DNA from 4 places in the Citrobacter braakii genome. Region 2 is predicted to be linked to each of the others. Evidence: predicted binding sites of a transcription regulator. Region 2 holds the regulator's gene; each other region holds the start of a gene.
What was found. The regulator PurR, encoded in region 2, represses purine synthesis genes. The targets are predictions, from matches to a motif close to CANGCAAACGTTTGCNTG.
Positions count from the first base shown of each region.

Region 1: tusA (sulfurtransferase TusA) is a predicted target of PurR. The motif match lies at 2,942-2,959, and genes of this name have one in related genera.
Region 3: glyA (serine hydroxymethyltransferase) is a predicted target of PurR. The motif match lies at 2,311-2,328, and genes of this name have one in related genera.
Region 4: gltS (sodium/glutamate symporter) is a predicted target of PurR. The motif match lies at 2,612-2,629, and genes of this name have one in related genera.

Region 1 covers NZ_CP045771.1:1,246,387-1,253,867, reverse strand. The annotation lists gene GFC06_RS05745 (lysoplasmalogenase) at 1-317, shown strand, start outside; gene zntA (Zn(II)/Cd(II)/Pb(II) translocating P-type ATPase ZntA) at 392-2,590, shown strand; gene tusA (sulfurtransferase TusA) at 2,637-2,882, opposite strand; gene GFC06_RS05730 (7-cyano-7-deazaguanine/7-aminomethyl-7-deazaguanine transporter) at 3,051-3,716, shown strand; gene GFC06_RS05725 (DcrB family lipoprotein) at 3,789-4,346, shown strand; gene GFC06_RS05720 (MFS transporter) at 4,350-5,567, opposite strand; gene GFC06_RS05715 (AI-2E family transporter) at 5,701-6,750, shown strand; gene acpT (4'-phosphopantetheinyl transferase AcpT) at 6,813-7,403, shown strand; gene GFC06_RS05705 (phenolic acid decarboxylase) at 7,395-7,481, opposite strand, start outside.
Region 2 covers NZ_CP045771.1:3,554,480-3,561,960, reverse strand. The annotation lists gene GFC06_RS16650 (riboflavin synthase) at 1-316, shown strand, start outside; gene cfa (cyclopropane fatty acyl phospholipid synthase) at 358-1,506, opposite strand; gene punC (purine nucleoside transporter PunC) at 1,797-3,002, opposite strand; gene punR (DNA-binding transcriptional activator PunR) at 3,116-4,048, shown strand; gene purR (HTH-type transcriptional repressor PurR) at 4,045-5,070, opposite strand; gene cydH (cytochrome bd-I accessory subunit CydH) at 5,368-5,457, shown strand; gene GFC06_RS16620 (MFS transporter) at 5,634-6,803, shown strand; gene sodB (superoxide dismutase [Fe]) at 6,844-7,425, opposite strand.
Region 3 covers NZ_CP045771.1:2,289,117-2,296,597, forward strand. The annotation lists gene glrR (two-component system response regulator GlrR) at 1-481, shown strand, start outside; gene glnB (nitrogen regulatory protein P-II) at 542-880, shown strand; gene hmpA (NO-inducible flavohemoprotein) at 928-2,118, opposite strand; gene glyA (serine hydroxymethyltransferase) at 2,445-3,698, shown strand; gene hcaD (phenylpropionate dioxygenase ferredoxin reductase subunit) at 3,777-4,979, opposite strand; gene hcaB (3-phenylpropionate-dihydrodiol/cinnamic acid-dihydrodiol dehydrogenase) at 4,989-5,801, opposite strand; gene hcaC (3-phenylpropionate/cinnamic acid dioxygenase ferredoxin subunit) at 5,798-6,118, opposite strand; gene hcaF (3-phenylpropionate/cinnamic acid dioxygenase subunit beta) at 6,118-6,636, opposite strand; gene hcaE (3-phenylpropionate/cinnamic acid dioxygenase subunit alpha) at 6,633-7,481, opposite strand, start outside.
Region 4 covers NZ_CP045771.1:1,085,035-1,092,515, forward strand. The annotation lists gene GFC06_RS04970 (AsmA family protein) at 1-1,047, opposite strand, end outside; gene xanP (xanthine/proton symporter XanP) at 1,169-2,560, opposite strand; gene gltS (sodium/glutamate symporter) at 2,786-3,991, shown strand; gene recG (ATP-dependent DNA helicase RecG) at 4,034-6,115, opposite strand; gene trmH (tRNA (guanosine(18)-2'-O)-methyltransferase TrmH) at 6,121-6,810, opposite strand; gene spoT (bifunctional GTP diphosphokinase/guanosine-3',5'-bis pyrophosphate 3'-pyrophosphohydrolase) at 6,821-7,481, opposite strand, start outside.

The DNA.
Region 1 (7,481 bases), 2.3 Mb from region 2:
GGCCTTTGCCGTTGGTGCTGGTGGTGCTGGGGGCGTTGCTGATTGCCGTGATCTGGACGCGTCTGGAAGAGCTACGCATCGCTATCTGTACCTTTATTGGTATCACGCTGATGATGGTCTGGATGGCTGGTGAGCTGTGGTTCTTCCGCCCGACCGCTCCGGCGCTGTCGGCTTTTATGGGCGCATCACTCCTGTTCATCGGCAACATTGTCTGGCTGGGTAGCCATTACCGTCGCCGCTTCCGCGCCGATAACGCAATTGCTGCCGCCTGCTACTTCGCCGGACATTTCCTGATTGTTCGTTCGTTGTATCTTTAAAACGCTTGACTCTGGAGTCGACTCCAGAGTGTATCCTCCGGTTAATATGAAATGATTATCAACCGGAGGATGCCATGTCGACACCCGATTCCAGTGGCAAAAAAGCCCCACAATTTTCTTCTTTCAAGCTAGCGCCTGCGCCACAAAAGGCTGACGACTGCTGCTGCGAAGGAAGTTGCTCCACCCCACCACCCGTATCCGGTACCGTAATGGGTACCCGCTACTCCTGGAAAGTGGCAGGCATGGACTGTGCTGCCTGCGCCCGAAAAGTGGAGAATGCGGTCCGCCAGGTCAACGGCGTCAACCAGGTCCAGGTTCTGTTCGCCACCGAAAAACTGGTAGTCGACGCGGGTTCCGATATCCGCCTGCAAGTTGAAAGCGCAGTGCAAAAGGCAGGCTATACCCTGCGCGATGAGCAAGCGCCAGACGCCGCCCCCGAGTCGCGGTTTAAAGAGAACCTGCCGCTGATTTCGCTGATTATCATGATGGCGATTAGCTGGGGGCTGGAGCAGTTCAATCACCCCTTTGGCCAGATAGCATTTATCGCCACCACGCTGGTAGGTCTGTATCCCATTGCCCGTCAGGCCCTGCGTCTGATGAAAACCGGCAGCTACTTTGCCATTGAAACGTTGATGAGCGTGGCCGCCATTGGCGCACTGTTTATCGGCGCGACGGCCGAAGCCGCCATGGTGCTGCTGCTGTTTTTAATTGGCGAACGCCTGGAAGGATGGGCCGCCAGCCGCGCCCGTAAAGGGGTCAGCGCACTGATGGCGCTCAAGCCGGAAACCGCCACGCGCCTGCATAACGGCGAGCGCGAAGAGGTTGCTATCAATACTCTCCAGCCAGGCGATGTTATCGAGGTTGCCGCGGGTGGGCGTTTACCTGCCGATGGCAAGCTGGTCTCCGGATTTGCCAGCTTTGATGAAAGCGCCCTGACCGGCGAATCGATACCGGTTGAGCGCGCCACCGGCGAGAAAGTCCCGGCGGGTGCCACCAGCGTGGACCGTCTGGTAACGCTGGAAGTACTCTCCGAACCGGGTGCCAGCGCCATTGACCGTATTCTGAAATTGATTGAAGAAGCGGAAGAACGCCGCGCCCCCATTGAGCGCTTTATTGACCGTTTCAGCCGGATTTACACCCCAGCCATTATGGCGGTTGCGTTGTTGGTCACCCTTGTACCACCGCTGCTGTTTGCCGCATCCTGGCAGGAGTGGATTTATAAAGGGCTGACGCTGCTGCTGATTGGCTGCCCATGTGCGCTGGTGATTTCCACACCCGCAGCCATTACCTCTGGCCTTGCCGCCGCGGCGCGTCGTGGCGCGTTAATCAAAGGCGGGGCCGCGCTGGAGCAGTTGGGTAGGGTAACGCAGGTCGCGTTTGATAAAACCGGCACCCTGACCGTCGGTAAACCGCGCGTCACGGCGATTCACCCGGCAAGCGGTATTGGCGAGGCAGAACTGCTGGCGCTGGCGGCAGCAGTAGAGCAAGGCGCGACGCACCCGCTGGCGCAGGCGATTGTTCGGGAAGCCCAAACGCGCGAGCTGACTATCCCTGTCGCAAAAGATCAGCGGGCGCTGGTTGGCTCTGGCATTGAAGCACTGGTCAACGGCGAACGCGTGCTGATTTGCGCCGCCGGTAAGCAGCCTGCCGATGCTTTTGCCGGGCAGATAAGCGAGCTGGAAAGCGCGGGTCAAACGGTGGTGCTGGTGCTGCGTAACGATGCCGTTCTCGGCGTGCTGGCCCTACAGGACACGCTGCGCGACGACGCCCGTAGCGCCATCAGCGAGCTTAATCAGATTGGCGTGAAAGGGGTGATCCTGACGGGTGATAACCCGCGAGCGGCGGCAGCTATTGCCAGTGAATTGGGTCTCGAGTTCAAAGCGGGTCTATTACCGGAAGATAAAGTACAGGCCGTTACCCATCTCAACCAACAGTCGCCGCTGGCGATGATCGGCGACGGCATCAACGACGCTCCGGCAATGAAAGCAGCCACCATTGGCATTGCGATGGGAAGCGGGACCGATGTCGCGCTGGAAACCGCCGATGCCGCCCTGACCCACAACCGCCTGCGTGGTCTGGTGCAAATGATTCAGTTAGCCCGCGCCACCCACGCCAATATTCGCCAGAACATTGCGATTGCGCTAGGCCTGAAGGGGATTTTCCTCGTCACCACGCTGCTCGGGATAACCGGACTGTGGCTGGCGGTGCTGGCAGATACGGGGGCGACGGTACTGGTGACCGCTAACGCGCTGCGGTTACTACGTAAAGGATAATGCGTCTGTGCCGGACGGCAGTTGCATTAGCGCCATCCGGCTAAGATTACTGGCCTTTGCGCACCAGATAGCGGTACGGCAGAGAGTCGGTCTCTTTTGCTACCAGCTCATGCTCCATAAAGGTACAGAAGCCGGGAATGTCACGGGTTGTCGCCGGATCGTCGGCGACAATCAGCAGCGTTTCACCCGCTTGCATGCCGCGCACGGTTTTACGCACCATCATTACGGGTTCCGGGCAGCGCAGCCCTTGGGCATCAAGAGTATGGTCGGGAGAGGTAAACAGATCGCTCATCGTAGTCTCGTTCATTCAAAAACGGCGTTATTTTACGCTCTGTTGTGGCGTAAGCCAATCAGGTTAACGATTGCGTGAAAAACAACCATTGCAATGTGCTCTTAAAGCAGTATCATGCGACGGTTTTTTATTGGGTTCCCTCACCCCATCCAACAAAAAGGTCACAATATGACTCCGTTTACACAATCTCAACGCGTAAAAGCGTTGTTTTGGCTATCGCTATTTCATCTGCTGGTGATCACCTCCAGCAACTATCTGGTGCAGCTACCGATCTCCATTTTTGGTTTCCATACCACATGGGGCGCTTTCAGCTTTCCGTTTATTTTCCTCGCGACCGATCTGACCGTGCGTATTTTTGGCGCTCCGTTGGCACGACGTATCATCTTTGCGGTAATGATCCCCGCGCTGCTGATCTCCTATGTCGTTTCATCACTGTTCTATATGGGATCGTGGCAGGGATTCGGCGCACTGCTGCACTTTAATCTGTTTGTCGCCCGTATCGCCGCCGCCAGCTTTATGGCTTACGCGCTGGGTCAAATTCTGGATGTGCATGTCTTTAACCGCCTGCGTCAGAACCGTCGCTGGTGGCTGGCGCCAACGGCTTCCACACTGTTTGGCAACATCAGCGATACGTTAGCCTTCTTCTTTATCGCTTTCTGGCGCAGCCCGGATGCCTTTATGGCCGAGCACTGGATGGAAATCGCGCTGGTCGACTACTGCTTCAAAGTGCTGATCAGCATTATTTTCTTCCTGCCGATGTACGGCGTGCTGCTGAATATGTTACTGAAAAGGCTGGCAGATAAATCCGAAATCTCTGCATTGCAGACGAGTTAAAGGTTCATTTTCCGAGTTGTGATAAGATGGACGAATGAGCCGTTATGGCCGTTTATCGAAAGGAAGAAGTCAATGCGCAATCTGGTTAAATATGTCGGTATTGGCCTGCTGGTTATGGGGCTTGCGGCCTGTGATAATAGCGATACAAAAGCGCCAGCAGAGGGTGCTGCCGCAGAAAGTAGCGCCACCGGACAACCGGTCAGCCTGTTGGACGGTAAACTCAGTTTTTCCCTGCCAGCGGATATGACCGATCAGAGCGGCAAACTGGGCACCCAGGCGAACAATATGCACGTTTATTCTGACGCAACCGGCCAGAAAGCGGTGATTGTGATTGTTGGCGACAATACCAACGAAGACCTGGCTGTGCTGGCAAAACGCCTGGAAGATCAGCAGCGTAGCCGCGACCCGCAGTTGCAGGTCGTCACCAATAAATCTATTGAGCTGAAAGGCCACACGCTGCAGCAGTTAGACAGCATCATCTCGGCCAAAGGCCAGACCGCTTACTCTTCCGTGGTGTTGGGTAAAGTCGATAACCAACTGCTGACTCTGCAAATCACGCTGCCTGCTGACGATCAGCAAAAAGCGCAGACTACCGCAGAAAACATCATTAACACGCTGGTTATCCAGTAACGGTTAAGACGATGACTCGGCCTCCGGTGACACCACCTGAGGCCGTTTTTTTAATCGCCAGGTCAGCAATAATGCCACCGCCACCAGCCCTGCCGCCGCCAGATAGATAACCGGCACGCCCGCCCAGGTCATGACCAGCCCGGCCAGCGGCCCCGTAACTCCCAGTGATAAATCCATAAACACCGTATACGTCGCCAGCGCAGCGCCCTGATTTTGCTGCGGGACGGCTTTTACCGCCACCACGCCCAGCGCCGGGAACACCAGCGAAAACCCTGCACCGGCCAGCAGGACGCCGCTTTTCGCCATCCACGGCATGGAAGCCATCCCGACCAGCAGCAGCCCAACAATCTCGACGGTAAAGCAGATCATCGCCACATTTAGTCCACCTAAACGGTTGATACCATTTGGGAATAACAGGCGGGTCCCCACAAACGTGCAGCTAAAAAGCGTTAGCGCGAAAGCGGCACCGTCCCAGCCTTTGGCATCATAAAACAGGGTAATGAAAGTGGCGATCACGCCAAATCCGGCTGAGGCCAGGGCCAGCGCCATGCCGTACAACCAGACACGCCCAAGCACCGCGCGAAACGGCAATGGTTTGCCTTTGCTGGCCTTCACCGCCGGACGAGGGAGCGCCAGCAGTATTGCCAACAGCGCCACGCCCATCACGGTCAGCGCCAGTCCCTGTAAGCCACCCCAGGCATAAAACAGTACACCCAGCGGAGCGCCTATCGCCATCGCGCCATAGGTCACGATGCCGTTCCACGAAATCACCCGTCCGATATGCATTGAACCAACGACCCCAACCCCCCACAGCGTAGAGCCAGTCCCGGCAAAGCTTTGCCCGATCCCTAGAATCACGCGCCCCAGACATAACAGCAGCAGGCTGGCCAGCGGCCAGCCATTCGTGAAGCCCGCCAGGAAGTAGCCCAGACCACTTAAAAAACAGCCACACAGTCCGAATACCACAATCTTCTTTGGCCCCAGCAGGTCGGCATAGCGACCAGCATGTGGACGGCTCAGCAGCGTAGCGAAATATTGCAGGCTGATGACCAGCCCTGCCCAAAAAGCGCTAAATCCCATCACATCATGGACATAGCCTGGCAATACAGCGAGCGGCAGACCAATGGTCAGGTAGCTGGCGAAGTTAAACATCACCACAGAGACAATACGCAGATTAAGGCGTAAACCGCTAAGCGTCGGTTCAGCGACGGGTTCGGGCATGGAGGATCACCACGTTTTCACAACAGTGTTTCATTTCTACCATGTTGCCGGGCAGAAATCAGTAGTCAGTTTCGGAATATCAGTCGCAAGCCAGCCGCTACACTTAATGCAAAAACGCAAACAGGAAGACGACATGACAACCGCCCAGCCCGATAAAACGGGTTTGCACATTCTGCTCAAACTGGCCGCTCTGGTGGTGATCCTCGCGGGTATTCATGCCGCGGCGGATATCATCGTACAGCTTCTGCTGGCCCTTTTTTTTGCCATTGTATTGAATCCGCTGGTCATCTGGTTTATTCGCCGGGGTGTACGTCGGCCGGTCGCGATAACGTTAGTCGTGGTGGTGATGCTGATCGTTCTTACGGCGTTAATCGGCGTTCTGGCGTCATCCATCACTGAATTCATGGCCATGCTGCCAAAATACAATAAGGAGCTGACGCGCAAGGTTCTGTATCTGCAAGAGATGGTGCCTTTTCTAAATCTGCATATGTCCCCGGAGCGCATGCTGCAACGTATGGACTCCGACAAGCTGATGACCTTCACAACCACGCTGATGACAAGTCTTTCCGGTGCCATGGCCAGCGTCGTTCTGCTGGTGATGACGGTGGTCTTTATGTTGTTTGAGGTGCGTCATGTCCCCTATAAGCTGCGCTTTGCGCTGAACAACCCACAAATCCATATTGCGGGGCTGCATCGGGCGCTGAAAGGTGTTTCTCACTATCTGGCGCTGAAAACGTTGCTCAGCTTATGGACCGGTGCCATCGTCTGGCTCGGACTGGCGCTAATGGGTATTCAGTTTGCTCTGATGTGGGGTGTGCTGGCATTCCTGCTAAACTACGTGCCCAACATTGGCTCGGTCATTTCCGCCGTTCCACCCATGATCCAGGCGCTGCTGTTCAACGGCGTTTACGAATGCGTGCTGGTTGGGGCGCTGTTTCTGGTGGTGCATATGGTAATTGGCAACATCCTCGAGCCCCGCATGATGGGGCACCGGCTGGGATTATCGACGCTAATCGTCTTTCTCTCTCTGTTGGTGTGGGGATGGCTGCTTGGTCCGGTAGGTATGCTGCTCTCCGTGCCGTTAACCAGCGTGTGTAAAATCTGGATGGAAACCACCACAGGCGGTAGCAAACTGGCAATTTTGCTGGGACCCGGCAGGCCCAAAACCCGATTACCTGGATAAACTTGCAAACAGCATGTATAGAATGGTAAACAACCCCATTATTACTAAAGGTTAGCCCTGATATGTACCGGATCGTTCTTGGGAAAGTTTCTGTTTTAAGCGCTGGCACACTGCCTGCCGCACTGCGTGAGCAGGCCCCGCAAGGCGCTCGTCGTGCGCGCTGGCTGGCTGGTCGCGTGCTGCTTTCCCATACTCTTTCGCCATTACCGGACATCGTCTACAGCGAGCAAGGAAAACCGACCTTTTCCGCCGACACACCGCTGTGGTTCAATCTCAGCCACAGCGGTGATGATATTGCCCTGCTGCTCAGCGACGAAGGGGAAGTCGGCTGTGATATTGAAGTCGTTCGCCCGCGCGATAACTGGCAGACGCTGGCAAATACGGTGTTCAGTCTCAGGGAACATGCCGAAGTTGAGGCCGAACGCCCGGAGCAACAGCTGGCGGCGTTCTGGCGCATCTGGACGCGTAAAGAAGCTATCGTGAAACAGCGTGGCGGCAGCGCCTGGCAAATTGTCAGCGTCGACAGCACCGTGCTAACCTCCTCACTCTCGGTCAGCCAGTGCCAGCTCGATACCCTGAGCCTGGCGGTGTGTACGCCCACGCCGTTTACTCTGACCGCCGACGCCGTGCAGCGTCTGGAAGCCTTAGCGTAAATTTTCCGGGAAGTTTTCCGGCAATTCACTGGCCGCACAGGCAATAACGCTGTCATTATTCGCCCCACAGTCACGCAC
Region 2 (7,481 bases):
AATTCTGACCTCGGAGAACAACCGCCAGGTGTGGTTTAAAGTTCAGGATCCGTCGCTGATGAAATACATCTTGTACAAAGGATTTATCGGAATTGATGGCATCAGTCTGACGGTCGGTGAGGTGACACCGACGCGTTTCTGTGTGCATTTGATCCCGGAAACGCTGGAACGTACGACGCTGGGTAAGAAAAAGTTAGGCGCGCGGGTCAATATCGAAATCGATCCTCAAACCCAGGCGGTGGTTGATACCGTTGAGCGCGTACTGGCGGCGCGTGAAAGCGCCATCAGTAACGTAACGGGTGAGGCGGGAGCCTAAGCCAGAGTGTAAAACCCCCGTTGGCACGGGGGTGATAACGATTAGCGGGGAACGCGCAGGCCGTGTTCAACGCCGCGGGAAAAAACCACCTGCCACAGCTGGATGTCGCGAGCACGAAACGCACCGGCGCAGGCGTTCAGGTAATAGCTGAACATCCGTTTAAAGCGTTCGGTATAGTTATCGGCGATTTCAGGCCAGGATCTCATGAAACGCTCGTGCCAGGCCATCAACGTTGTATCGTAATCCGCGCCAAAATTATGCCAGTCTTCCATCACAAAATGCGGCTCGCTGGCGTTGGCAATCTGGCGAACTGACGGTAAACAGCCGTTCGGGAAGATATATTTATTGATCCACGGATCAACGTTATTGTCGGTCTTTTTGGAGCCGATGCTATGCAGCAAAAAGAGACCGTCGGGTTTTAAATTACGATCAACCACTTCAAAATAAGTCGCGTAGTTCTTCGGCCCCACATGCTCAAACATGCCAACGGAGACAATGCGATCAAATTTGTCGTTCAGGTCGCGATAATCCTGCAGCAAAATTGTGACATCCAGCCCCGCACAACGCGCCTGCGCCATTTTCTGCTGTTCTGCCGAAACGGTCACGCCCACCACGCTAACGCCATATTGTGACGCCATAAACTGGGATAAGCCGCCCCAGCCGCAGCCAATATCGAGCACCCGCATGCCTGGCTTCAACTGCAGTTTTTCGGCAATCATTTTTAGCTTCGCCTGTTGGGCAGATTCCAGGGTATCGGCATCTTTCCAGTAGGCGCAGGAATACTGCATATAAGGGTCCAGCATGCGGGTAAAGAGATCGTTGCCCAAATCGTAGTGTTCTTTGCCGACGACCCACGCACGTTTTTTGGTCTGTAAATTGAACAGGCGAGCCGTGGCGATACGGAGCGTATCTTTAAAGTGGCGGGGGAGTTGGTTTTCAAGACCGGCGCGCAGGACTTTACAAAAAAACATGTCCAGCCGGTCGCATTCCCACCAGCCATCCATATAACTTTCGCCCAACCCTAACGATCCTTCCTGCAGTACGCGTTTGAAAAAATCGGGGTTCGTTACGCGAATATCTGCCGGTGCCGGACCATTAATGGTAATACCTGCACGGCTTAATAATTCATTGGTGATGCGGTACCAGTCATCATCCGGTACGCTGACGTCTTCTATACACGATGAACTCATAGCTTCTCCATCACTGGTCGGTGATCAGAACCTTAAAATAGCGTAGACGCTTTTTTGGGCTTTGTGAGAACTCTCACGGAATTAATCCGCGAATCTATAATCCGACGTAGAACAGAGGAAGGGAGGAACCCTTGCCGAAAAGACCATCCATGGGAAAACGGGAACGTTCTTGTCCCCGTTAACACATAACAATTATCGTTTTTTTAACAACTGGAAATCAGTATAGGCCTGAATTTTTGACGATTCAACCAATAAATATTAGCAGGCTAATCAATTATCAAGGGTGATTACTAGTGAGACTCACCGTGGGCAATTTGCGCCCGATCATCTGTGTGCGGGGCGTTAGCCTTCTGCGATTGCATTTTGTAACCCGCGGCCGCCAGCAGCACCGTTGTCAGCATCACGCTGGTGGTGGTGAGCAGCGGGGTGGCGATCAACCAGGAAACCACAAGGCTTGCCAGGAAGCATAAACCCAGTTGCAGTGTGTTCTGCAATGCCGCTGCGCGTCCCGTAGCCTGTGGGAAAGGACGTAACGCCTGAGCCACAACAATAGGGTAGATTGCTCCATTGGCAATCGCCATAACGCAGAATGGGATGAGGATTTCAGCCAGCGCAACATGGTGAATAAAGCCGGTTGCCCAGGTGGCCACTACGCTAAAGGCATACAGAATGAGTAACCAGGGCAGCAACTGACGGCCCTGCCATTTTTGCAGCGCAGCGCGGCAGCCGTAACCACCAATTAAGAAAGCGATGGTTTGTGGAACATAGCTCAGGCCAATCACCGCCGGACTGTAGCCCATTTCGCTGAGGATGAACGGGGAACCCGTCAGCCACGCGAAGAAGCTCGCGGAGCAGGCGGCATAAATCAGCACGTTTCCGCGGTAAACTTTTGAGCGCAACAGGGTAGCGAAAGTCAGTTTATCCTGGCTGTCGTCGCGTGCTTTAGCTGTTGGTTTTAAGCGCAGAGCCGGAAGCATCAGGATTAGAGTAATGGCAAACAGGGTGGCGAAAATGGCCTGCCAGGAAAAATGTACCAGGATCCAACTGCCTAATAACGGCGCTAATGCCGGGGATAACCCGACCAATGGCATAATGGTGGCAAAGATGCGGTTTACTTTTTGTGAAGGATAATAATCGGTGACCAGCGCCTGCCAGATAACCGATGCCGCACAAACGCCAACGGCCTGAACAAAGCGCAGTACCAGCAGACCGGTGGCATTTTCAACCCACAGCATGCCCAAACTGCCCAGCGCGAAGATGGATAAACCCAGAAGCAAAACTGGCTTGCGGCCATAATGGTCAGAGAGCGGCCCCCACAGAAGTTGCGCGACGGCAAAACCCGCTAAGAATAAGCTAAGGCTGGCGCTGACGGCAGATGCAGGTGTCTGCAGATCGGACTGAATTGCGGCGAAGGCGGGCAGATACATATCCGTTGCCAGAAAGCCGAGTACGCTAAGACCCGCCAGCCAGACTAAAAATCCTTTCCCAGGTTGCATCATCATTTCTCTTTTTTTAGCAGTAGAACAATGCCGCTGAGTGTAGTGAGTGTAATTCTTGCTGTGAAACGCTAATATTTGCTTACTGATTTCAAATTTTTTGTGGGCAGAATATGTGGTCGGAATATTCACTTGAAGTTGTGGATGCGGTTGCGCGTAACGGTAGCTTTAGTTCGGCCGCGCAGGAGTTGCACCGCGTACCCTCGGCGGTAAGCTACACCGTGCGTCAACTGGAAGAGTGGCTGGCGGTGCCGCTTTTTGAGCGACGCCATCGGGATGTGGAATTGACGCCTGCCGGTGCATGGTTTCTCAAAGAAGGCCGCTCTGTTATCAAAAAAATGCAGATCACCCGCCAGCAATGTCAGCAAATTGCCAACGGCTGGCGCGGGCAGTTGGCGATCGCGGTAGATAACATTGTCCGCCCGGATCGTACCCGACAGATGATCGTGGATTTCTATCGTCATTTTGATGATGTCGAACTGCTGGTTTTCCAGGAGGTGTTTAACGGTGTCTGGGATGCGCTGTCCGATGGGCGCGTTGAGCTGGCAATCGGCGCCACGCAGGCGATTCCGGTGGGGGGACGCTATACCTTCCGCGACATGGGAATGCTGAGCTGGAGCTGCGTGGTGGCAAGCCATCATCCGTTGGCGTCAATGCCCGGACCGCTAAGCGACGATACGTTGCGCAACTGGCCGTCGCTGGTGCGTGAAGACACGTCGCGTACGCTTCCTAAGCGTATTACCTGGCTGCTGGATAACCAAAAGCGCGTTGTGGTGCCTGACTGGGAATCTTCTGCTACCTGTTTATCTGCAGGTCTGTGCGTGGGCATGGTACCGACGCATTTTGCCAAACCGTGGATTGATAGCGGCAAATGGGTCGCGCTACAGCTGGAGAATCCATTTCCTGATGCCGCATGTTGCCTGACATGGCAACAGAACGATACATCGCCGGCATTGAGCTGGCTGCTGGACTATTTAGGGGATAGTGAAACGCTGAATAAGGAATGGTTGCGGGAGCCCGATGAGGCTCCCGCACCACAGTCTTAACGACGGTAATCGCGGAACGGGCCGTCGGCAACGGAACGGCGTTCTACCAGGCGCGGATGAACCTCGATAGACTGCGACTCTTCACGTTTATTCACGATACGGTCTAACAGCATGTTGAAGGCCGTTTCCCCCAGTGAATCTTTAGGCTGGTGAATGGTCGTCAGAGCCGGCGTGAAGAAGCGGGCGTTGCGCACGTTGTCGTAACCGATGAGCGAGACATCCTGCGGTACGCGCAGTCCCATCTCGTCAGCGGCGCACAGCGCACCCATCGCCATGATATCGCCACCGCAGAAGACGGCGGTCGGACGATGCGACTGTGACAGAATTTGCTGCATGGCGCGATAGCCCGATTCAGGCTCAAAATCGCCCTGCACAATCCAGTTTTCAGGAACTTTAATCAGCGCTTCTTCCATCGCTTTCATAAAGCCTGCCAGACGCCCGGCTCCGGTATTACGCTCCATTGGGCCTGGGATCACGCCAATCTCACGATGACCGCGTTCTACCAGATACCGACCCGCCATGTAACCGCCTTCGAAGGCGTTATCAATGACCGTATCGGTAAAGTCGGCTTTAGCTTCGCCCCAGTCCATGACGACCATCGGAATATGGCGGTACTCTTCGAGCATCGAAAGCAGCGACTCCGGATACTCAGAACACATCACCAGCAGACCATCAACGCGCTTTTGCGCCATCATTGACAGATAAGCCTGCTGTTTTTCGAGACTGTTCCATGCGTTACCCAGAATCAGGGTATAGCCTTTCTGGAAACAGTTTTTCTCAACGGCTTCGATAATTTCAGCGAAATAGGCCGCTTCGCTGCTGGTGGCCAGCAAGCCAATAGACTTGGTGTGATTCACCTTCAGGCTGCGCGCCACGGCGCTCGGAGAATAGTGCAGCTCTTTGATCGCCGCCCAGACAGCATTACGCGTTTCTTCCGCGACAAAGCGCGTCTTGTTAATTACGTGTGATACGGTTGTAGTGGAAACGTTTGCTCGCTTCGCTACATCTTTAATTGTTGCCATTACATCTCACTCCAGACCATATCCTAAGCTCCTGAGAATACTCCAGGTAAACGTTTGCCTTAACACACCCTTAGCGCAACGTAAGGGTTGCGGCACGCCGGGAAAACGACACGGAACGTCAGGAAGGGGTCAATGGCCGGTACGCTAATCAAGTAAGCGTGGAATTTTGTCTGATCTTAACGAAAAGGGGAAGAGTTAAAAGCAGTTATCAATATAAATCGTGAGAGATTTTTGCTTTCAAGTGTGTAAAAATGCGCAATATCACTTTTTGTGTGGGAATAAAAAGGAGAAAACTTGATGAGCACCGATCTGAAATTTTCGTTAGTGACTACCATTATTGTTCTGGGTTTGATCGTCGCGGGTGGCCTGACCGCAGCGCTGCATTGATTTCCCCCGAGGGAGTTCGCTCTCCCTCATCCTTTCCGCTTGCCTTTCCCGTCGATTGTTTGCGAATAAGCAAAAGTCTTTTGCAATTTTGTTAACTTTATTAATTTTGCGATCAATGTCATGCTTTTGACTCTTATTTTATGTCGCGCCCCGGCTCGACGTTACGGAGTCGAAATATGAAACTCAATTATCCTTTACTGGCGCTGGCGATCGGCGCGTTTGGCATTGGCACCACTGAATTTTCGCCAATGGGATTATTGCCCGTCATTGCCAAAGGTGTGGATGTCTCGATTCCCGCGGCCGGAATGTTAATCAGCGCGTATGCGGTTGGGGTGATGGTGGGTGCTCCGCTGATGACATTACTGCTGTCCCATCGTGCGCGACGTAATGCGTTGATATTCCTGATGGCGATTTTCACGCTGGGCAACGTGCTTTCGGCTATTTCGCCGGATTACACCACCCTGATGTTATCGCGTATTTTGACCAGTCTGAACCATGGGGCATTTTTTGGTCTTGGCTCCGTTGTCGCTGCAAGCGTAGTACCCAAACATAAGCAGGCCAGCGCCGTGGCAACCATGTTTATGGGGTTGACCATTGCCAATATCGGCGGTGTTCCTGCGGCGACCTGGCTTGGTGAAACCATCGGTTGGCGTATGTCGTTTATGGCAACGGCGGGTCTGGGCGTCATCGCCATGGTCAGCCTGTTCTTCTCATTACCCAAAGGTGGGGCGGGAGAGCGCCCGGATGTCCGTAGCGAACTGGCGGTACTTATGCGTCCGCAGGTGCTGTCGGCGCTGCTGACGACCGTTCTGGGAGCCGGGGCGATGTTCACGCTTTATACCTATATCTCACCAGTGTTACATACGATCACCCATGCCACACCGGCGTTTGTGACCGGTATGCTGGTGCTGATTGGCGTTGGCTTCTCAATCGGTAACTATCTTGGTGGCAAACTGGCTGACCGTTCCGTCAACGGTACGCTGAAAGGCTTTTTACTGCTGCTGATGGTTATTATGCTGGCCATTCCTTTCCTGGCGCGTAATGAGCTGGGTGCGGCAGTTAGTATGGTGGTCTGGGGGGCAGCGACGTTTGCGGTCGTTCCGCCGTTGCAGATGCGCGTGATGCGTGTTGCCAGCGAAGCGCCTGGATTATCATCGTCAGTCAACATTGGCGCGTTTAATCTGGGGAATGCTCTGGGTGCCGCAGCCGGTGGGGCGGTGATTTCCGGTGGGTTGGGCTACAGCTTTGTTCCGGTGATGGGGGCAATTGTGGCGGGGCTTGCGCTGCTGCTGGTCTTTATCTCGGCGCGCAAACAGCCTGAAGAGGCTTTCACTACCGCGAATTAATGCTAAAACGCAGAAGGGTTCTCCTTCTGCGTCATCTTTTTTATGCTGCGAAGTTCTTCGCAACAAATTCCCAGTTCACCAGCGCCCAGAAGTTTTCCAGGTAGCCAGGACGGGCATTGCGATAATCGATGTAGTAGGCGTGTTCCCATACGTCAACGGTCATCAGCGGCGTCGCGTCGGTGGTCAGCGGTGTACCTGCATTGGAGGTGGAAACGATAGCCAGTTTGCCATCCGTTCCTTTTACCAGCCAGGTCCAGCCAGAACCGAAGTTTTTAATAGCGGCATCGGTGAACTGCGCTTTGAAATCCGCAAAGCTGCCAAAGGAGGCGGCAATTGCTTCGGCCAGTTTACCGGTAGGTTCGCCACCTGCGTTCGGTGCCAGGCAGTTCCAGTAGAACGTGTGGTTCCATACCTGTGCTGCGTTATTGAATACACCGCCTTCAGAGCTACGTACGATCTCTTCCAGTGATTTGCCTTCAAACGCCGTGCCTTTAATCAGGTTGTTCAGATTAGTCACGTAAGTTTGATGGTGTTTGCCATAGTGATATTCCAGCGTTTCGGCAGAAATGTGCGGTGCCAGAGCATCTTTGGCATACGGTAATGCAGGTAATTCAAACGACATTGCTTCTCTCCTTATTATTTATATTGAGTACACACAATAGCCTCATTGTGAGTAAG
Region 3 (7,481 bases), 1.3 Mb from region 2:
TCGGGGGGAATTTCGCGAAGATTTGTACTATCGCCTCAACGTGGTAAGCCTGAAGATCCCGGCGCTGGCCGAGCGTACGGAAGATATTCCGCTGCTGGCAAACCATCTGCTGCGCCAGTCTGCTGAACGACACAAACCGTTCGTGCGCGCCTTTTCGACCGATGCCATGAAACGGTTAATGACCGCCAGTTGGCCTGGTAACGTGCGTCAGTTGGTTAACGTGATTGAGCAGTGCGTGGCGTTGACCTCTTCGCCGGTGATCAGCGACGCGCTGGTGGAGCAGGCGCTGGAAGGGGAGAACACCGCGCTGCCGACCTTTGTTGAAGCGCGTAACCAGTTTGAACTCAACTACCTGCGTAAGCTGTTGCAAATCACCAAGGGCAATGTGACTCATGCGGCGCGAATGGCGGGGCGCAACCGCACCGAATTCTACAAGTTGCTCTCTCGCCATGAGCTGGATGCAAACGATTTCAAAGAATAAATCTGCGGATTATGTTAGTTTTATTCGATCAAAAGACAGGCGACCTTTTCAAGGAATAGCATGAAAAAGATTGATGCGATTATTAAACCCTTCAAGCTGGACGACGTCCGCGAAGCGCTGGCTGAAGTCGGCATTACCGGTATGACTGTAACAGAAGTGAAAGGGTTTGGCCGTCAGAAAGGCCATACTGAGCTGTACCGTGGTGCGGAATATATGGTGGATTTTCTGCCGAAGGTAAAAATTGAAATTGTGGTCACCGACGACATCGTCGATACCTGCGTCGACACCATTATTCGTACTGCCCAGACCGGTAAAATCGGCGACGGTAAGATTTTTGTCTTCGACGTGGCACGCGTGATTCGTATTCGCACCGGTGAAGAAGACGACGCGGCAATCTAAGCCGCGCCGTGCTTGCCTGATGGCGCAGCGCCATCAGGCATGAGTAATTACAAGACTTTATGCGGGCCGAAGCATTCGTAATGAATGTTCTCGTTTTTCACGCCCAGATCGACCAGCTGCTTCGCGGCAAACTGCATAAAGCCAACCGGACCGCACAGATAAAACTGCATCGCCGGATCGCTGATTGCGCCTTCCAGTTTGTTCAAATCCATCAGACCAACGCTATCAAACGCACCTTTCGCGCGATCGGCTTCGGTTGGCTCACGATACCAGGTGTGTGCGCTAAAGCGTGGCAGCGTTTTGCTCAGTTCATTCACTTCATCGGCAAAGGCATGTACATCGCCATTTTCTGCCGCGTGGAACCAGTTAACCTGCGCCGTATGATTCGCTTTTGCCAGCGTATCCAGCATCGCCAGCATCGGGGTCTGACCTACGCCTGCTGAAATCAGAGACACTGGGGTATCGGTCGCAACGTCCATAAAGAAATCGCCCGCAGGTGCAGCTAAGTGAACGACGTCGCCCACATTCGCATGGTTGTGCAGCCAGGTGGAAACCTGACCACCGTCTTCACGCTTCACAGCAATACGGTAGCCTTTGCCATCGGGTTTACGGGTCAGTGAGTACTGACGAATTTCCTGATGCGGGAAACCTTCCGGCTTCAGCCAGACGCCCAGGTATTGCCCCGGATGATATTCAGCCACTGCGCCACCGTCGACAGGTTCAAATTCAAAGCTGGTGATAAGCGCACTGCGTGGGGTTTTTGCCACGATGCGGAAAGGACGGGTACCTTTCCAGCCGCCATTTTTATTGGCATTTTCGCTGTAGATCTGCGCTTCACGGTTGATGAAAACGTTCGCCAGCACGCCGTATGCTTTGCCCCAAGCATCCAGAACTTCCTGGCCTGGGCTGAACATCTCGTCCAGCGTTGCCAGCAAATGGCCACCTACGATGTTGTACTGCTCCGGTTTAATCTGGAAGCTGGTATGCTTCTGCGCGATTTTCTCAACGGCAGGCAACAGCGCCGCCAGGTTCTCGATATTGCTGGCATACGCGGCAATAGCGTTAAACAGCGCTTCCCGCTGATCGCCATTACGCTGGTTACTCATGTTGAAGATTTCTTTCAGCTCTGGGTTATGCGTAAACATGCGATCGTAGAAATGGGCGGTCAGCTTCGGGCCTGTTTCAACCAGCAGGGGAATGGTGGCTTTCACTGTAGCGATGGTTTGTGCGTCAAGCATACGGTCTTCCTTTATCTGAAATTTTAATGATGTATGTCAAATGCATCTTATAAAAAATACCCCTGCATTGTAAATGGTTCTTTGTCACTTTGCGTTGTAAAGGTTACATCGTGAAAAATCTGCATCACAAACCTGAAAAGAAATCCGTTGAAATTCAGCAGACCTTTGTTCTCCAAAGCCTTGCGTGCCGTGAAGGTAATCGTTTGCGTAAAATCCTTTGTCAAGACCTGTTATCGAAGAATGATTCGGTTATACTGTTCGCCGTCGTCCAACGGGACTGCCTTTTTAGGCCGAAATTCTATTGTTAGCTGAGTCAGGAGATGCGGATGTTAAAGCGTGAAATGAACATTGCCGATTATGATGCCGAACTGTGGCAGGCTATGGAGCAGGAAAAAGTACGTCAGGAAGAGCACATCGAACTGATCGCCTCCGAAAACTACACCAGCCCGCGTGTTATGCAGGCGCAGGGTTCTCAGCTGACCAACAAATACGCTGAAGGTTATCCGGGCAAGCGCTACTACGGCGGTTGTGAGTACGTTGATATCGTTGAGCAATTGGCTATCGATCGTGCAAAAGAGCTGTTTGGCGCTGACTACGCTAACGTACAGCCGCACTCCGGCTCCCAGGCTAACTTCGCTGTTTACACCGCTCTGCTGCAACCGGGTGATACCGTTCTGGGTATGAACCTGGCGCAAGGCGGCCACCTGACTCACGGTTCCCCGGTTAACTTCTCTGGCAAGCTGTACAACATCATCCCTTACGGTATTGATGAGTCCGGTAAAATTGACTACGAAGATATGGCTAAGCAGGCCAAAGAGCACAAGCCGAAGATGATCATCGGCGGCTTCTCTGCTTACTCCGGCGTTGTTGATTGGGCAAAAATGCGTGAAATCGCCGACAGCATTGGCGCATACCTGTTCGTTGACATGGCGCACGTTGCGGGCCTGATCGCCGCAGGCGTTTACCCGAACCCGGTTCCACACGCGCACGTAGTGACCACCACCACCCACAAAACCCTGGCGGGTCCGCGCGGCGGCCTGATCCTGGCGAAAGGCGGTGACGAAGAGCTGTACAAAAAGCTGAACTCCGCGGTGTTCCCAAGCGCGCAGGGCGGCCCGCTGATGCACGTGATCGCGGCGAAAGCCGTGGCGCTGAAAGAAGCGATGGAGCCTGAGTTTAAGGTTTACCAGCAGCAGGTTGCCAAAAACGCCAAAGCGATGGTGGAAGTGTTCCTGAACCGTGGCTACAAAGTGGTTTCTGGCGGTACTGAAAACCACCTGTTCCTGCTGGATCTGGTTGATAAAAACCTGACCGGTAAAGAAGCTGACGCCGCACTGGGCCGCGCTAACATCACTGTTAACAAAAACAGCGTGCCGAACGATCCGAAGAGCCCGTTTGTGACTTCCGGTATCCGTATCGGTTCTCCGGCTGTAACTCGCCGTGGCTTTAAAGAAGCGGAAGTGAAAGAGCTGGCTGGCTGGATGTGTGACGTTCTGGACAACATCAATGACGAAGCCGTTATCGAGCGCGTCAAAGGTAAAGTTCTGGATATCTGCGCACGCTTCCCGGTTTACGCGTAATTCTGCTTTACGCAAAACGAAAGGCCGCTGATGCGGCCTTTTTTAATGCCTGATAGCGCTGCGCTTATCAGGCTGCTATCACAACGACTTCAGCGGCACGCTTTCATTGCACAGTGCTTCCTCGCTTACCACTCGTCCTGAATGAATTAACTTACGCAGTGCGCGCACTTCGCGTCCGTTGTTGAGCGCTACTGCGCCAATTAGCTTCCCATCACGCAGGTGGAACCAGATAGCCTTGCCATCATCCGGATTGCCACGACATAGCCATGTTTGCCCTTGCATATCGCCAACAAACTGCAGATTGTCATTAAATTGGTCGGTCCAGAACCAGCCTGGCGCCTTCTCCGGCAACGGCAGGTTAAGCATTGCGGCAGCGGCAATCTGTGCCTGGTTATTGGCATTTTCCCAGCTTTCTACCCGTTCTAACGAACCGTCGGGCTGGCGCGTTATCGCCACATCACCAGCGGCAAAAATCGCGGGATCGGAGGTGATGCAGGCGGAGTCAACGATAATACCGTTAGCCGTCTCCAGCCCCGCTTCGCGAGCCAGCGCATCATTCGCCACGATACCGATGCCATAAACCAGCGCATCGGCCTGTAGCGTCTCGCCGTTTTGCAGGGTAAGCGAGATAAACTCTCCCGCTTCGGCGTGCTCAATGGCGCTGTTGAGCAGTACCCGCACCCCTGCCTGTCGGTGGCGGTTTAGCAGATAGTCGCGCACCGGAGCAGGGGCGTTGCGACCCATTACCGTTGAGACCAGCTCCACTAACGTCACCCGACAGCCGCGTTGGATCGCGCTGGCCGCTAATTCCAGGCCAATGGTGCCCGCACCGACAATCACAATCGACTTGCCCGGCAGCAAGGCACCGCGCAGACGCTCGGCATCTTTGGCGTGACGCAGGGTAAAGCAACGTTCGCCCAGTTTATCCAGCAGCGGCAGCGGTCTGGCGGCGGCCCCGGTCGCCAACAGCAACTGCGACCAGCGGTATGACTGACCATCGGCGAGCATCAGCGTGCGCGAGGTGCGGTCAATCTGATGCAGCGTGACGCCGAGATGCAGCTGTACGTTGTTCTCCCGCCACCAGTCAGCGTTCAGGATCGGCTGTCGCTGTGGATTTTCGTCCAGCAGCATTGCTTTGGAGAGCGGAGGGCGTTCATAGGGTAGATACGGCTCATCGGAAAACAGATGCAATTCGCCGTTAAATCCTTGCTGACGCAGTGCGACGGCGGCCATTGCCGCAGCCTGACCACCGCCGACGATAGCGATAATTTTAGGGCTCATAACGCCTCCTCAGAGATCCAGTCCGGCGGCAACGTGACGAATACCGCGAATGCCCAAACCGGCATCGGCATTGATCATCACGCCACTCAATGTGCGATTGTTGCGCTTTGACGCCAGCATCACATACGGGCCGGTAAAATCCGCTGGCTCAGGAAAAAACTGCAACGGCAAAATGGCGGCGATTTTTTCCGGCGTCAGCGACTGCATAATCGACGCATCGCCCTGGCCCAGCGCCTGTGGGCCGCGCAGATCGGTCGCCATACCGCACGGACCGACGCCGTTGACGCGCACCTTTGGCGCCAGCTCGTAGGCTAACTGGCGAATCAACCCGGTGGCGGCATGTTTAGAGGCGGTATACAACGGACCGCCGCCGCCGGGATACCACGCCGCGTTGGAAAGGGTAAAGATGATGTTGCCTTCGCTGGCGATAAGCGCAGGGGCGCAGGCTTTTGCGCCCAGCAGATAGCCCAGCACGTTGACGTTAAACAGCTCATGAAAGCCGCTCTCCAGCGCGTCTGCTGGCGTATTGACCAGCGAGGCGTTGTGATCCCATATCCCGGCGTTGCCGATCAAACAGTCCAGCGTGCCGTAGCGCGCCAGAATTTGATCCACCGCGCGCTGATAGTCGGCGTAGCAGGTGACGTTGCCTTCTACTGCCAGCACATGTTCGCCAAAACGTTGGCGCAGGCTGGCGACTTTGGCTGGCGAAAGTTCCAGCGTGGCGACCCGCGCGCCTTCCTCAATGAAACGCTCGACCAGCGCCAGGCCAAGACCGGAGCCGCCGCCGGTGATAAAGACCACGTTATCGCGTAAATCGCTCATCTCGCGTCCTCTGGAATATCAACGAACACATCGCTACCTTCCACGTACACCGCGTAGGTGGTCAGCGGATCGGTGGCAGGTAAACACAACGCCTTACCGGTTTTCAGGCAGAAACTGGCGGCATGCAGCGGGCATTCCACCGTCGCGTCGTCTTCCAGATAACCTTCCGACATCGAGGCATTACCGTGGCTACAGCGATCGTTGATGGCATAAAACTCGCCGCCAACGTTGAACAGCGCGATGACGGGCGAGGTGTCGAGCCGGAGCGCTTCACCCTCCGGCAAATCCCCTACGGGGCAGGCATAAATACGACTCATCAGAACAATACACTCAGGTTATGGGAGGTGATCACCGCTTGATCCAGCACGATCTCACGCTCCAGTAAGCGCCACTCATCGCCCGGTAAACGGCGCACTTTGTCCATGCGCATGCCGACGTAAAAGGTTTCATCGCGCTCTTTTTGCGCGCGATACAGCAGATAGTTAAGGCGCACGGCGAATACATCCGGCACTTCGGTTTCACTGACCTGGCAGTTGCTGATCAGGTGTCGGGTACGCGACGGCGGCTCCTCTGCCCAGGCCATTCCGGTTTCCAGTCGCGCAATACGGCGTTCAAGCTGATCTTTGTTGTCGTTAAAAATCCAGGTGGTTGGCGGCTGCACGCCTTTGCGACGATCGCGCGTCTGGGCATTGACCGTTGTGCGCATGGTATAGCGAATGTCGTCATCCAGCTGCGCCAGCCAGTCGCGAAACTGCCAGTCATCCAGCAGGCTGGCTTCATGGTAGAGAAACTGCGTAATGCGGTGATGCAGTTCCAGGGAAACTAAAGCGCTCATTTCATCACCTCCTGCTGGTAAGCGGCGGTTTTTTCCTGCACTTCCTGCCAGCTTTCGCTGCTGAGTAAATCAGCCCAGCGCTGATACATGCCGCGGGCGGCGGTTTCTGAGAAGATGTAGTTGGTGATCCCCGGAATGCCGTCTTCACGACGTTTCTCCTGACCTAACCCCATTTCCAGGCACAGTTTGCTATTACGCGCCCGATGGCCCTTCAGAAGTTTTTGAATTTCACACCAGTTTTCCGAGTCGTCCTGCTCAAGGAATCCGGCGGGGCCAAAAGCGCGCGTAGCGCTGTTTTCAAATGCGGCTTTCACTTCATCAGAGGCGGCTTTATCGGTAATACAGAACGCCCACACTTCAACCTGATCAGGACCGCGCGGATGCCAGACGCGCAACGTAGCGGTACCATTGAGCCAGGAAAGCGTTGGAAAAATATTGTTGTGACCGGCCAGACGCAGAGCACGAACCTTACCCAGACGCTGTTCAGCTTCCGCGTAGGTGTCGCGGTAGTAGCTGGAGACTTCGCCGTCGACCCACACGTTGGCATCCGGCTTTTCGGTAAAGAAGAAGCCGCTGCCGTGCCCGTCCTGGCCGAACTGTAGTGCATCTTTGTCGGTTTCCCACACCGGGCGAGCGGTTTGTCCGTCACCGAGGCGTTTATCGCTACCGTCGTCTTTTGCCCCCAACACCTGCACAGCGGAGGCGTGGCTGAACAATGCGTGATACTGATCGCTGGCAAACTGTTCGGCGGGGAATTTCCAGTTACAGTCGATGGTCCACTTCTGTACGCCGCCGACGATTTCTGTGCCGCCTTCGCGGCGGTCAAGCATACCGTCGAGATACCA
Region 4 (7,481 bases), 2.4 Mb from region 2:
CAGCGCTTTGTTGTTGCGCTGCCAGTTTCCGGATGTTCTGACCATTCCCCCTTCCCAGCGGGTGGTGAACTGACGCAGCGCTATGCCCTGCGGCGAGAACTCGGCATTCATAATCGGATCGAAAAAGTGCAGAGAGCCGTAGATAAACTCGCTGGCGTTCATCGACAGTTTTCCTTCCTGAGTTTGCCAGTCGTCCTTGCTGAAGGTCATGTTGCGCAAGCTCAGATCGAGATCCGTCACCGCCCAGTCAGGGCCTTGCAGACGGGCATCTGTTACTTCCAGACGACCAATTTGCAGGGAAGGAATAGTGCTTAACGGAGCAAAAAACTCGGCCAGCGATTTATCGCTTTGCAGCCGAATATCGTTCAGGCGCAGATTCTCCACTACCCAACTACCGTCGGCATTGCGTTGTGCCACGCCGGTTAATGCGCCACGCGCCACGTCTGCGCCAATATTGCTCAGCGTCACACGGTCGTGGTCAATACTGCCTTCAATCAATACGTTGGTCGTGGGGACGTCGTTCAGCGTTAACGAACTGGCGCTGAGCTGAATTTGCGCTTTACTCCCGAGAATTTTACCTGCCTCAGGACTCCAGGGAATGACTCCGCCGTTAACGCGCTGCGCGCTCAGGGTCCACTCGCTACCGGGACTGTTAAGCGCCATATCTTGCAATTGCAGGCGATCGGCCTGGAACGGCAGCGGCGCAGTTTGCTGGGAAAGATTCAGCGTGCCGTTTTGCAAAAGAATGGTGTCTACGTGCAGCGGGTCGGTGATTTGGCGGCTGCTCAGTCCAATATCGACCGTTTTGGCGACCAGCGTTGCGGGCTGACCATCCCGGCCAAAGGTGACGTTTTCCAGCAGAATATGGGAAGGAGAAGAAAACCGGTGATCGATGGCATCAAATGCCAGATGGTAGCTGCTGTTCTGCGAAACCCAGGCGCTGACGTGCTCTGCGCCCCAGCGGGTTTGCAGTAGAAAATATAAGCCGAGGATCGCCACTGCAAGGGCGATCAGCACGTAAAGAAGCAGCTTTCCAATAAATTTCATGGTCTTCCATCCCGCGAAGTGCACATAGTCAAGTTATGCACGATTTAGGCGCAATGCTCAAGGCGGGAATGGTGAAAGAGCGTTACAGCGGCGTTGATTCAGAACCAATGCCGCATTTTGCTTATTGCTTCTCTGGTGGGAACACCAGATTCAGAACGATAGCGGTAATACCGCCTGCGGCAATGCCGGAAGAGAGCAGGTTTTTCACCCAGTCCGGAGCGAACTGCAGGATCAGCGGCTGCTGGGAAACGCCGAGGCCGACGGCCAGCGACAGCGCGATAATCAGAATTGCGCGGCGGTTCAGCGGTTCGCGGGATACGATACGCACGCCGGATGCCGCGATAGTACCGAACATCACCAGCGTAGCACCGCCGAGTACTGGCTCAGGAATATGCTGTACAAAACCGCTGACCGCCGGGAACAGGCCCAACGCGATCAGCATCAGCGCAACCACAAAACCAACGTAGCGGCTGGCAACGCCCGTTAACTGAATAACCCCGTTGTTTTGTCCAAAACAGGAGTTCGGGAAGGTGTTAAATACGGCTGAAACAAACGAGTTCAGACCGTTCGCCAGTACTCCGCCTTTCAGGCGTTTCATATACAGCGGACCAGAAACGGGCTGCTCGGAGACATCGGAGGTGGCCGTAATATCACCGATGGTTTCCAGCGAGGTAATCATAAACACCAGCATCAGCGGCAGCAGTAAGCTCCAGTCGATACCCAGGCCATAATACAACGGCGTTGGCACCATCAGCAGGTCCTGACTTACCGGCGCGGTATTTTGCGGCAGCATATCCATAAACCACGCCAACAGGTAACCTGCCGCCATCGCAATCACCAGTGACGCAACGCGCAGGTACGGGTTGCGCTGGCGGTTAAGCAGGATAATCAGCGCCAGCACGACGCCTGCCAGCAGTAAATTCTTTGGCGCGCCAAAGGTGTTGTCGCTCATTGCAGCATAGCCGCCGCCAATCGACGTCAGCCCCACCTGAATCAGCGACAGGCCGATAATCATCACCACCACGCCTGAGACCAGCGGGGTAATGATACGACGCGCCAGATGCAGTACGCGTGAGATAACCATCTCAGTGCAGCTTGCCAGCATCAGTGTACCGAACAGCGCCGCCATCATGGTTGGGACATCAGCACCACCGGTTTTTAGCGCTGTACCGCCCATAATCAGTGGCGCAACAAAGTTAAAGCTGGTGCCCTGAATGGATAATAGCCCTGAGCCGACCGGCCCCCAGGCTTTGATCTGAATGATAGAAGCCACGCCGGATGCGAACAGCGACATACTGATAATGTGTTGAGTATCCTGAGCCGGTAAACCGAGCGCTTGGCAAATTAACAGCGCTGGGGTGATTACCGCGACGAACATGGCCAGCAGGTGCTGACAGGCGGCAAACAGGGTCTGGGCTAGCGGGGGGCGATCTTCAAGACGGTAAATCAGTTCACTGTTGTGAGTCTGCGCAACCGGTTGCGCATTTGTTGACTCTACGGCGTTAACGGACATCAGAGGCAATCCCATGGTGGAAAAGCGGTGATTTTATCTGACCATGGCGGAAATGCAAACGTTTGCTACCAGGTGTTCTTAATATTTAAAACGGATAAACAAACATTTTTATATAACTTTTCATGATTTTCTGCTTAAAATCCACACCGAAAACTCAATAAGAGCTAAAAATCGGTCTGGAATGCATCGTGCGTGATTGTGCTAAACGCACTAATGGAGTTGTAAATGTTTTATCTCGATACGTTATCAACGCTGGTTGCGGCAACCCTTGTGTTGCTGCTGGGACGTAAGCTCGTCCAGTCTGTTTCCTTCCTGAAAAAATACACCATTCCCGAACCGGTAGCTGGCGGATTGCTGGTGGCGATTGCGCTGCTGGTGCTGAAAAAAAGCATGGGTTGGGAAGTGAACTTCGATATGACCCTGCGCGATCCGCTGATGCTGGCATTCTTCGCCACTATCGGCCTGAACGCCAATATCGCCAGCCTGCGCGCGGGTGGCCGCGTGGTGGGTATCTTTCTGATTGTGGTTGTTGGCCTGCTGCTGATGCAAAACGCCATCGGTATTGGTATGGCGACTCTGCTGGGTCTGGATCCGCTGATGGGTCTGATCGCCGGTTCGATAACCCTCTCTGGCGGGCATGGAACCGGGGCTGCATGGAGCAAACTGTTTATTGAGCGCTATGGTTTCGCTAATGCGACTGAAGTGGCGATGGCTTGCGCAACGTTTGGCCTGGTGCTGGGCGGATTGATTGGCGGCCCGGTGGCCCGCTATCTGGTCAAACACTCTACCACGCCAGACGGCATGCCGGACGATCAGGCTGTGCCTACCGCATTTGAAAAGCCAGATGTTGGACGCATAATCACTTCGCTGGTGCTGATTGAAACCATTGCGCTGATCGCTATCTGTCTGACGGTGGGTAAAATCGTTGCACAAATGTTGGTCGGAACGGTGCTGGAACTGCCGACTTTCGTCTGCGTGCTGTTTGTTGGGGTGATCCTCAGTAACGGCCTGGCGTTAATGGGTTTTTATCGGGTATTCGAGCGCGCGGTTTCGGTGTTGGGTAACGTTAGCCTGTCGCTGTTCCTGGCGATGGCGCTAATGAGTCTGAAGCTGTGGGAGCTGGCTTCTCTGGCCCTGCCGATGCTGGCAATCCTGGTTGTGCAGACCATTTTCATGGCGCTGTACGCGATATTCGTCACCTGGCGCATGATGGGTAAGAACTACGATGCCGCCGTGCTGGCAGCCGGACACTGCGGTTTTGGCCTCGGTGCGACACCCACGGCGATTGCCAACATGCAGGCAATTACAGAACGTTTTGGACCATCCCATATGGCGTTTCTGGTGGTGCCGATGGTGGGGGCGTTCTTTATCGATATCGTCAATGCGCTGGTGATTAAGCTGTATCTGCTGCTGCCGATTTTTGCGCAATAATGTCTGTGCGGCGGAGTCACATCCGCCGCTGCTATGAATCTACTATGCGTTGGAGTAGCGCTCGGTTTCCGGCATCCAGCGTTCAATCAGCGCCACAGCTTGTTGCGGGTAACGTTCGTGAATATGACGGGCAATGCGCTGAACTTCCGGGATAATCGCCTGATCGCGCAGCAAATCTGCAACTTTGAATTCTGCCGTTCCGGTCTGGCGCGTACCCAACAGCTCGCCGGGCCCGCGGATCTCCAAGTCTTTTTGCGCGATCACGAATCCGTCGTTGCTGTCTCGCAGAACCTGCAGACGTTTTTGCGCGGTTTTTGACAGCGGCGATTTGTAGAGCAGGACGCAGTGGGAGGCCACCGCGCCACGACCTACGCGACCACGTAGCTGGTGCAACTGCGCCAGGCCCAAGCGCTCCGGGTTTTCAATAATCATCAGGCTGGCGTTAGGTACGTCTACGCCCACTTCAATCACCGTGGTGGCAACCAGCAGCTGCAATTCGCCCTGCTTAAACGCCGCCATTACCGACTGCTTCTCTGCGGGCTTCATACGGCCGTGTACCAGGCCAATATTCAGCTCTGGCAGCACCAGTTTAAGCTCTTCCCACGTGGCTTCAGCGGCCTGAGCTTCTAACAAATCAGACTCCTCAATCAGCGTACAGACCCAGTACGCCTGACGCCCTTCATGGGTACAAGCGTTGCGCACGCGGTCAATAATATCGCTGCGGCGGGTATCCGGAATCGCCACCGTGGTGACCGGTGTACGCCCCGGAGGGAGTTCGTCAATGACCGATGTGTCGAGATCGGCATAGGCGGTCATCGCCAGCGTGCGCGGGATTGGGGTGGCGGTCATGATTAGCTGGTGTGGATGGAAACCCTGCTGCTGACCTTTCTCCCACAGCGCCAGGCGCTGATGTACGCCAAAACGGTGCTGTTCGTCGATGATAACCAGTGCCAGTCCGTTGAACTGCACCTGTTCCTGGAAAATTGCGTGCGTGCCGACAATCATCTGCACCTCACCGCTGGCGATAGCTTCCTGCTGTGCCAGGCGCGCTTTGCCTTTCTGTTTACCTGCCAGCCAGCCAACTTCAATGCCCAGTGGCGCGAACCAGTTGCGGAAGTTATTGGCGTGCTGTTCAGCCAATAGTTCGGTGGGGGCCATCAGCGCAACTTGCTTACCATGTGCGATGGCACGTAGGGCGGCCAGCGCCGCAACCAGCGTTTTACCTGAGCCGACATCGCCCTGTACCAGACGCATCATGGGGACATCCAGTGCCATATCGCGTTCGATCTCAGCGGTAACGCGGGCCTGGGCGCCGGTGGGTCTAAACGGTAGAGCCGCCAGCAGCTTATCTTTCAGCGCGTTGTTTGCGAGCAGCGGCTGGGCGTGGAAACGTTGCGCCCCGGCGCGTAGTGCCAGCATGCTGAGGTTATGCGCCAGCAATTCTTCCAGTATCAGACGTCGCTGTGCTGGATGCTGACCGGTTTCCAGATCGCTCAACTGCAGTGACGGCGGTGGACGGTGCAATGTGCGCAGAGCTTCCGGCAGGCTCATCATGCCCTGCAACAGCTCTGGCGGCAGCAGTTCGGCAATGGCGCAGGTATCGAGCAGGTCCAGCGCTTGATCGGTCAGTTTGCGCAGCGTGGCCTGTTTCACGCCTTCGGTGGTTGGATACACCGGTGTGAGCGTTTCCTGCAATTCCGGCGTGCTGAGATCGCCCTGCACGCGATACTCCGGGTGGATCATCTCTGCGCCGTATTTTCCGCGTTTGGCTTCGCCATAGGCCAGCACCCGGCGACCGGTGGCGAGACTGTTTTTCATTGCGGCGCTGAAGTTGAAAAAGCGCATGGTGAGAATGCCGGAGCCATCACTGATCTGACAGGTCATCATCCGGCGTCCGCCGAAGGTGATATTGCAGTTCAGCACTTCGCCTTCTACGGTGGCGTAAACGCCCGGCAGCAGTTCGCCAATCGGGTACAGGTGCGTGCGGTCTTCGTAACGCAGAGGGAGGTGGAGCAGAAGGTCCTGCACGGTGTGCAGGCCAATTTTCGCCAGTTTACTGCTTTGCGCTGCGCCAACGCCGGTCAGAGAATTGAGTGGGATGGCATCCAGTAAACGGCCTTTCATCGCGTTTATCTCGCAGATTGCATAGTGGCCCACCACGTTGCATCGGCTTCAATTTCGCCCTGCGTGTTTACGTGGGGGTAGGGAAGACCTTTGCGCTTAGCGACATTCGCCAGCACCGGATAACCGCCTTCAAACAGCAAACGCTGCTGCTCATCTTGCGCCAGCATGCTGTTTTCTCGTCGGTACATGCCGGCGTTTTGCCGCTGGCGCTGTGCTTCGTACAGAATCAGCGCGGAGGCGACCGAAACGTTCAGCGATTGCACCATGCCAGTCATGGGAATGATGATGTCCTGATCCGCCAGATCCAACGCTTCCTGAGTGATGCCGGTTTTCTCCTGGCCCATCAGGATGCAGGTGGGGCGCGTGTAATCAATCTCGCGAAAATCCACGGCTTTATCTGACAGATGTGTTGCCAGAACCTGCATACCCTGGCTTTTTAAATGTGTGACCGCATCGCCAATAGTGCGGTGAGTCTTCACCTGTACCCAACTGTTGCTGCCTGCGGCAGAAGAGGCCATGGTGCGCATACGGCTACCAGGCCAGACGGCGTGGACTTCATGCACGCCGACCGCGTCTGCAGTACGAATGATTGCAGAAACGTTATGAGGTTTGTGGACCTGCTCCATGCAGACGGTCAGATCGGGCTGACGACGTGCGAGCATCTCGCAAATACGTGCATAACGTTGAGTATTCATAAAACGTGTTCTAGTTACGGTTACGGGTGACTTTTATCACGTCCGGCATGACGCGGATTTTGCGCATGATATTCGCCAGGTGCACGCGATCGCGAGCGGTCAGGCGAATAAAGGCGCTATAGACGCGGCCATCTTTCTCTTCCGTATTCAGACTTTGAATGTTGGAGGTAGTCGTGTTGATTGCCGCCGTCAGGTTCGCCAGAGCACCCTGGTGGTTAAACATATCCACCTTAATCTCGGTGATGAACTCCTGCTCTGTCTCTTTATCCCATTCCACCGCCATAAACTTCTCTGGCTCTTTTTGATAGCCACGAATGTTACGGCAGGATTCATGGTGAATCACCAGACCTTTACCCGGACTGACGTGGGCAATGATTGGATCGCCAGGAATCGGACGACAGCATTTCGCGAAGGTGATCAGCACGCCATCTGCGCCTTTGATCGGCAGATGACCGTGGCCTGATTGCGCTGGCACGTTTGCCGTTGCTTCGCCCTGCTGGAGGTTTTTCGCTACCACCACGCTCATGGCGTTACCCAGACCGATTTCCGCGAGCAGATCGTCAAGCGTGGCGAGCTTCATGCGCTCAAGCTCACGCTGGATGCTCTCTGGCGGGATCTCAGCCAGTTTACGGCTACCGCCTAAGGCATGGTTGAGCAGTCGACGACCCAGA